Regions from separate parts of the Vibrio chaetopteri genome, predicted to be linked through region 1. Evidence: riboswitches for the same ligand, from Rfam matches in the RefSeq annotation. Region 1 holds a riboswitch; the other holds the start of a gene.
What was found. A riboswitch is a leader RNA that binds a small molecule or an ion and turns the genes downstream of it on or off. The one in region 1 is predicted to bind lysine.
Positions count from the first base shown of each region.

Region 2: linked by a shared signal. The riboswitch ahead of lysC (lysine-sensitive aspartokinase 3) and the one ahead of PG915_RS11140 (Na+/H+ antiporter NhaC family protein) in region 1 are both predicted to bind lysine.

Region 1 is NZ_CP115920.1:2,470,853-2,474,275, reverse strand. Features, by position in the region: gene PG915_RS11150 (inosine/guanosine kinase) at 1-270, shown strand, start outside; gene PG915_RS11145 (H-NS family nucleoid-associated regulatory protein) at 325-732, opposite strand; lysine riboswitch at 1,294-1,477, shown strand; gene PG915_RS11140 (Na+/H+ antiporter NhaC family protein) at 1,596-3,197, shown strand.
Region 2 is NZ_CP115920.1:3,273,107-3,276,529, forward strand. Features, by position in the region: partial or broken gene PG915_RS14865 (valine--tRNA ligase) at 1-52, shown strand, start outside; partial or broken gene PG915_RS14870 (pyridoxal-phosphate-dependent aminotransferase family protein) at 158-1,278, opposite strand; lysine riboswitch at 1,494-1,668, shown strand; gene lysC (lysine-sensitive aspartokinase 3) at 1,769-3,118, shown strand; tRNA gene PG915_RS14880 (tRNA-Asp) at 3,364-3,423, opposite strand, start outside.

The sequences.
Region 1 (3,423 bases):
GGCCCAGAAAAGATTAAGAATACCAATGGCGCGGGTGATGCGGCGTTGTCTGCGTTGTTACATGATATGGCGGCAAATAAATACCATAAAGAAAATGTACCTAACTCAAGCAAACACCAGCATACTTTCTTGACGTATTCATCATTCTCACAAGTGTGTAAGTACTCGAACCGAGCAAGTTATGAGGTATTGGTTCAGCATTCACCTCGTCTTTCTAGAGGTTTACCTGAAAGAGAAGATAGCCTTGAAGAGGCTTATTGGGAAAGATAAAAAGAAAGCGCCAGTTATTGGCGCTTTCTTTATAAATGACTAAAGGAGTTTGAATTAAATTTCAAACTCTTCTAGAGATTTGCCTGCGTCTAGTGCTGCTTGGATAACAGAAGGTGTACGACCTTGACCTGTCCAAGTTTTTTCTGCGCCAGTTGCATCTACATATTTGTATTTTGCAGGACGTGGAGCGCGCTTAGCCTTTGCTTTACCTTTAGATTCACCAGAAAGCGCAGCAATAAGGTCTTCAACGTCAATGCCGTCTTGAGCGATCATCTGCGCATATTCAGTTAGCTTAGCTTCACGAGCTTGTTTCGCTTCACGCTCTTCTGCTTCTGCTTCTTGTCTTTCACCAACAACAGTTGTTAGTTTTTCTAGTGCTTCTTCCAGTTGCTCAAGAGTAAGTTCACGAGCAAATGCACGCAGGCTACGAATATTAAGTAGAGTTTTAGTTAATTCAGACATGACATTCCCATGAGTTATTTATTTGGTTTCGATTAATAATAAACATCAAATTTAAAATTGACAATATTTTCATTGGGTGAAAACAATAAAAATAAGAATTCTTACAAAAACTTGATAATTGAAGATGATAAACGTGCTCAAAACCTGACGCTCAGGAAAGATTGACGCAATATTGATTCAATTGTGAATCTTTCTTCATAAAAGACGCTACAATTTTGGATTTTGTTGCATATTGTACTAGGAGCCTGTTTTGTAGAGCAAATCAATAGAGATAAAGTAATTATTCAAATTACTATTGATGTATTTATAACCGCAATGTCGTGAAAGAGTTTATAAAACAATATGGAATACGTCGCATAAATCGCTAAAAATGTGATTTTCTTTACTAAAAAGCGTCGAGATAGCTTTGAGACTATGATGTTTACAAGGTGAGTCAATTCTTTACCAAGTTGCAACATCATTCATGTTGCAATTGACGATTTCATAAGTACAATGGCTCGCACCTAATGCAAGAGAAAGCACATTCTTTTATTTTGGCCGCTCTGGCTAGTGAATGATTTCTCTTGATGTAGAGGCGCGATAATGATCAGTAACCATCGTTGGGGTGATACCTATGAACGATGATGAAAGGCATTGTCGCCGAAGTGAGAAAAGACCATCAATCTTCCTCGCTGGGGTTGTCTTCGAAAGGAACAACACTGCCATAGTCTATTATATTGTTAAACTATGGAGCGCTACTGTAGGGTTGGGTGAAGTGTTCGCTTCCCTTTCGCTTAGTTCAACGTTTGCGTCTGGACTTCTCGTTTATTGACGCATGTCTGCAGTAGATCTCTGACCATAATAAAAACTGGTTTTTGAAGATCATGAATTTAATCGATTTTGCTACATCACCATTATCACTGCTACCGCCGATCGTAGCATTGACTCTGGCTATTATTACCCGTCGCGTTTTACTATCGCTGGGTGTTGGTATCGTTTTAGGTGCCTTCTTACTTAATGATTATTCTGCAGTAAACGCCGCAGGTTACGTGTTCGACACCGTTTCGGGTGTGGTTATTGAAGATGGCGGCCTAAATACTTGGAACATGAGTATTGTTGGCTTCTTGTTGCTGTTGGGCATGATGACTGCGTTGCTGACGCTGTCTGGCGGCACCAAAGCTTTTGCTGAATGGGCGCAGGCTCGAGTGAAAAGCAAGCGTGGTTCAAAGCTACTGGCAGCATTTCTAGGCGTATTTATTTTCGTTGATGATTACTTTAACAGCCTAGCAGTCGGTGCGATCTCTCGTCCTGTTACTGACCGTTTCTACGTATCACGCGCGAAACTAGCCTATATTCTTGACTCTACCGCTGCGCCAATGTGTGTGCTAATGCCAGCATCAAGCTGGGGTGCATACATCATGACTATCGTTAGCGGTATCTTGGTTGCTCATGGCATTACAGAATACTCTGCAATTGGTGCTTACGTTCGCCTTATTCCAATGAACTTCTACGCTGTATTTGCACTCTTGATGGTGTTTGCCGTTGCCTGGTTCCAACTTGATGTGGGTCCAATGCGCAAGCATGAGCTGAACGCGAAACAAGGTCTAGGCTTCGATAAAGACAAAGAGAACGACGCAAAAGAAGCGCATGAGCTGAATGAAGAGTTGGATATTAAAGAAAGCGATTTTGGTTCTGTTTCCGACCTAGTGCTTCCTATCTTAGTCCTTATCGGCGCTATGATTGCTGCGATGATTTACACCGGTGGTCAAGCTCTGGCTGCGGATGATATTGCATTTAACCTACTTGGCGCGTTTGAAAATACTGATGTAGGCACTTCGCTTATTTACGGTGGCTCTGCAGGCCTTCTAACGGCAGTATTTACAGTTGTTAAACAAAAGCTGTCTGCAGCTGATATCGCAACGACGATGTGGATTGGTGCGAAATCTATGTTCGGCGCCATTCTTATTCTATTTTTTGCATGGTCCATCGGCTCTGTTATCGGAGACATGAAGACGGGTGCTTACCTTTCTTCAACCGTTCAAGGCAACATTAATGTACATTGGCTACCAGTCATCTTGTTCCTGCTGTCAGGCCTAATGGCGTTCTCTACTGGTACATCTTGGGGTACGTTTGGCATCATGCTACCAATCGCAGGTGACATGGCGGGTGCAACGGATATTGCTATGATGCTGCCAATGCTAGGCGCAGTTCTAGCGGGTTCAGTGTTCGGTGACCACTGCTCTCCAATTTCAGATACGACGATTCTCTCTTCTACAGGTGCACGTTGTAATCACATTGACCACGTCTCTACGCAGTTGCCATATGCGCTTTCTGTTGCGTTGGTGTCTTGTGTTGGCTTTATTACGCTTGGTATGACAACTTCAGTCGCGATTTCTTTTGCGGCGGCTACAGTGACGTTTATCGCAGTGTGTTTCGTACTGTCCGCACTTTCTAAGGCTAGAATGGCCAAGGAAGCGAGTGTATAAATAAATCATTTGATTTATCGAGGAGCCCATGAAATGGGCTCCTTTTTTTTGTTTGTTGCTAAAGGAGCAACTAGTAAGTGCAGTTATTTCCATACTAATTAGCTAGTACGAAAAAAAATTAGCCCGATCTGTAAAATAGGGGTTGAAAATCGGCATGAGCTTAGTTAGTGTGAGGGTACAGATACAAAGGAACCCAGTAATAAGTATGCAAAATTTTGATATGAAC
Region 2 (3,423 bases), 800 kb from region 1:
AGAAACGCTAGTTAAACTTGAAGAGCAAAAGCAAACTATTGCTGCGCTATAATTAGTAAACCTAAAAACATAAGCCGAGAGTGGTAATACTCTCGGCTTTTTTTGTTTTCAACGTCAGTGGACAGGGTTTGACGTCAGTTATCTAGAGTTACAAAGACTACTTCAACACAGTCTCAAGCGCCTTCAAACAAAGCGCAACGTTCTCTCTTCTGGCTCCATAACCCATCAAGCCGATACGCCATGCTTTTCCTGCGAGCGCACCAAGACCCGCACCGATCTCAAGGTTGTATTCTTCTAAAAGCTGCGATCTTACTGCGGCATCATCCACGCCTTCTGGAAGATAGACAGCATTAAGTTGTGGTAGACGACTTTTCTCTTCAACCACAAAGCTCAGACCTAGGTTTTCCAACCCTTAACGCAGCAGCATATGCATATCTTTATGGCGCTGCCATGCATCCTCTAGACCTTCGTTTTTCAAAAGTACCAATGACTCATGAAGCGCGTAAAGGCTGTTTACTGGCGCCGTGTGATGATAACTGCGCTTACCTTCCCCACTCCAGTAACCTAACACCAAGCTCTGATCCAAGAACCAACTCTGAACAGGTGCTCGTCGAGACTTAATCACTTCAATAGCTGCAGGGGACAGAGTTACTGGTGACAAACCAGGAACACAAGAGAGGCACTTCTGGCTACCAGAGTACACTGCATCCAACTGCCACTCATCGACTAAAAGCGGCACACCACCGAGCGAGGTCACTGCATCCACGATAGATAGCATGTTGTGCTGCTTAGCAAGCGCACCTAGCACCTTCGCATCACTCACTGCGCCTGTAGAGGTTTCAGCATGCACAAACGAAAGGATCTTCGCATCGGGATGTTCAGCAATCGCCTGTTCGACTTTAGACACCGAAACAGGTGCTCCCCACTCATCATCCACAACAATCGGCTCGCCGCCGCAGCGAACCACATTTTCACGCATGCGCTCACCAAACACACCATTGCGGCACACGATAACCTTATCACCTGGCTCGACTAAGTTTACAAAGCAAGTCTCCATGCCTGCACTACCGGGAGCAGAAACCGCGATTGTAAACTCGTTCTCAGTTTGGAATGCATATTTTAGCAGCACTTTCAGCTCATCCATCATACCGATAAATAGCGGGTCAAGGTGGCCAATCGTTGGACGGCTCAATGCTTGCAATACTTGCGGATAGATATCAGATGGGGCCAGGTCCCATTAGGGTTCGGTGAGGGGGGCACAAAGCTTGAAATGGTCATGGACAGTTATCCTATTAGGTTATTGTAGTTGTTGGGAAAAACATCACGTTGGACGTTAATGCGATCTACAATGGCGAAAAAACAACATTTTTGCAACATCCAACCACTCAAGTTTTTCATGTGAAATGCATAAACATCCATTGACTTTTGACACGCAAAAACGTTGAATAAACACACTATCTGTAGCCAATCGTTTTCATTGACGTTCTCGATACTACAGCGGAAGAGGAGCATTGCCCAGGCAAGTGATTTGTGAAGCCGCAACTTCAATACAATTCACTCATGGGGAGCAGTGCCGAGATGAACTAAAATTGTCGGATTTAGTTTGTCGGTTAAACGGGCTGAATCCCTTTAACTGTCACCAATATTTGGTGAAGAGCTTCTGAGGTCTATTCTAATATTCAGATTCCTCTGCTCTATTTCTCTCTTCAAACATCGGATGTTGGGTTACCAACCTTAAACTTTAAACTGGAAGTCCTGGAGAAACACTGTGAGCGCATTCAATGTAGCTAAATTTGGCGGAACAAGCGTCGCCAACTTCGAAGCCATGAGCCGTTGTGCCGAAATCATCGAAAATAACCCGCAAACCAAATTGGTGGTGAGTAGCGCTTGCTCAGGCGTGACCAACATCTTGGTTGAGCTCGCTAACGGCGTTAAAGACGAAACTCATCGTGCCGAGCTAATAAGCAAACTTCGCGATATCCATACTGACATTATGTCAAAGCTCAATGACGTCAGCTCTATTGAAGCGCGTGTTGACGCTTTAATTGAAAAGGTAGCGACGCTTTCTGAAGCGGCATGCATTGCCGCTACTCCAAAGCTGACCGATCACCTAGTGGCATGTGGCGAGCGTATGTCAACGCACATTCTTACTCGCTTAATGCAAGAACGTGGCATAGATGCCGTACGTTTTGATATTCGTGAAGCGCTTAAGACTGACAGTGATTACGGAAAAGCAGAACCCAATATCGAAGCGACCAAAGCAGCAGCTAGCGAGAAGCTGGTTCCGCTTTGCAAGCAACACGTTGTAGTTACGCAGGGCTTCATCGGTTCAGATGAAGATGGCGAGACTACCACACTAGGTCGTGGCGGTAGTGATTACAGCGCAGCACTGATTGCTGAAGCAGTAGAAGCTGCAGGTCTGGAAATCTGGACAGATGTACCAGGCATCTACACTACTGACCCACGCATTGCACCAAACGCTCGTCCAATCCCAGAGATCAGCTTCAGTGAAGCCTCTGAGATGGCGAATTTCGGTGCTAAAATTCTTCACCCTTCAACACTACTGCCAGCGCTTCGCCACCAGATCCCAGTCTTTGTTGGTTCATCAAAAGCGCCACAAGAAGGCGGCACTTGGGTACGACAAACGGTAGAGAGCGCGCCTTTATTCCGCGCGCTAGCTCTACGCAATAACCAAACCATGGTAACACTGCGAAACCCTCGCATGTTCCAAGCCTATGGCTTCTTGGCAAACGTGTTTACTGTGCTTGCCAAGCACAAGATTTCTGTAGATCTCGTGACGACGTCTGAAGTCAGCGTCTCGTTGACTCTTGACCAAACAGATACCGGTGGCGGCGCGCCAGAGCTCCCACTTGAAGCACAGCAAGAGCTGGAGCAGCTTTGTACTGTTGAAGTAAAACAAGGGCTCAGCCTTGTTGCACTAATCGGCAACAACATGAGCGAAACCAAAGGCTCGGCAGCGGAAGTATTCGATACTCTAGACAGCTTAAATATCCGCATGATTTGCTACGGCGCTAGCCCTCACAACCTTTGCTTCCTTCTAGACGAAGGCGAAGCGAAGGATGCAGTAAAAGCATTGCACGAAGATTTGTTTGAATAGACGATAAACATTAAACAAAGGCGGTAGAAATACCGCCTTTTTTGCATCTATTGGATTGAGCTTCAAAAAGCTAAAGACGTAAAAAAGCCCTAGTCTTTCGACGGGGACGCCCAGTCTAGGGCTTAGTATAAGTGGCGGAGTGGCGGGGGTTGCCATCAACCGGGACTCGACTTCCTTTAAAAAGGAAGCAACCAAATTTTAGATAATAGAAAACCCGATGCTTTCGCATCGGGTTTTCTAATAAGTGGCGGAGTGGACGGGACTCGAACCCGCGACCCCCGGCGTGACAGGCCGGTATTCTAACC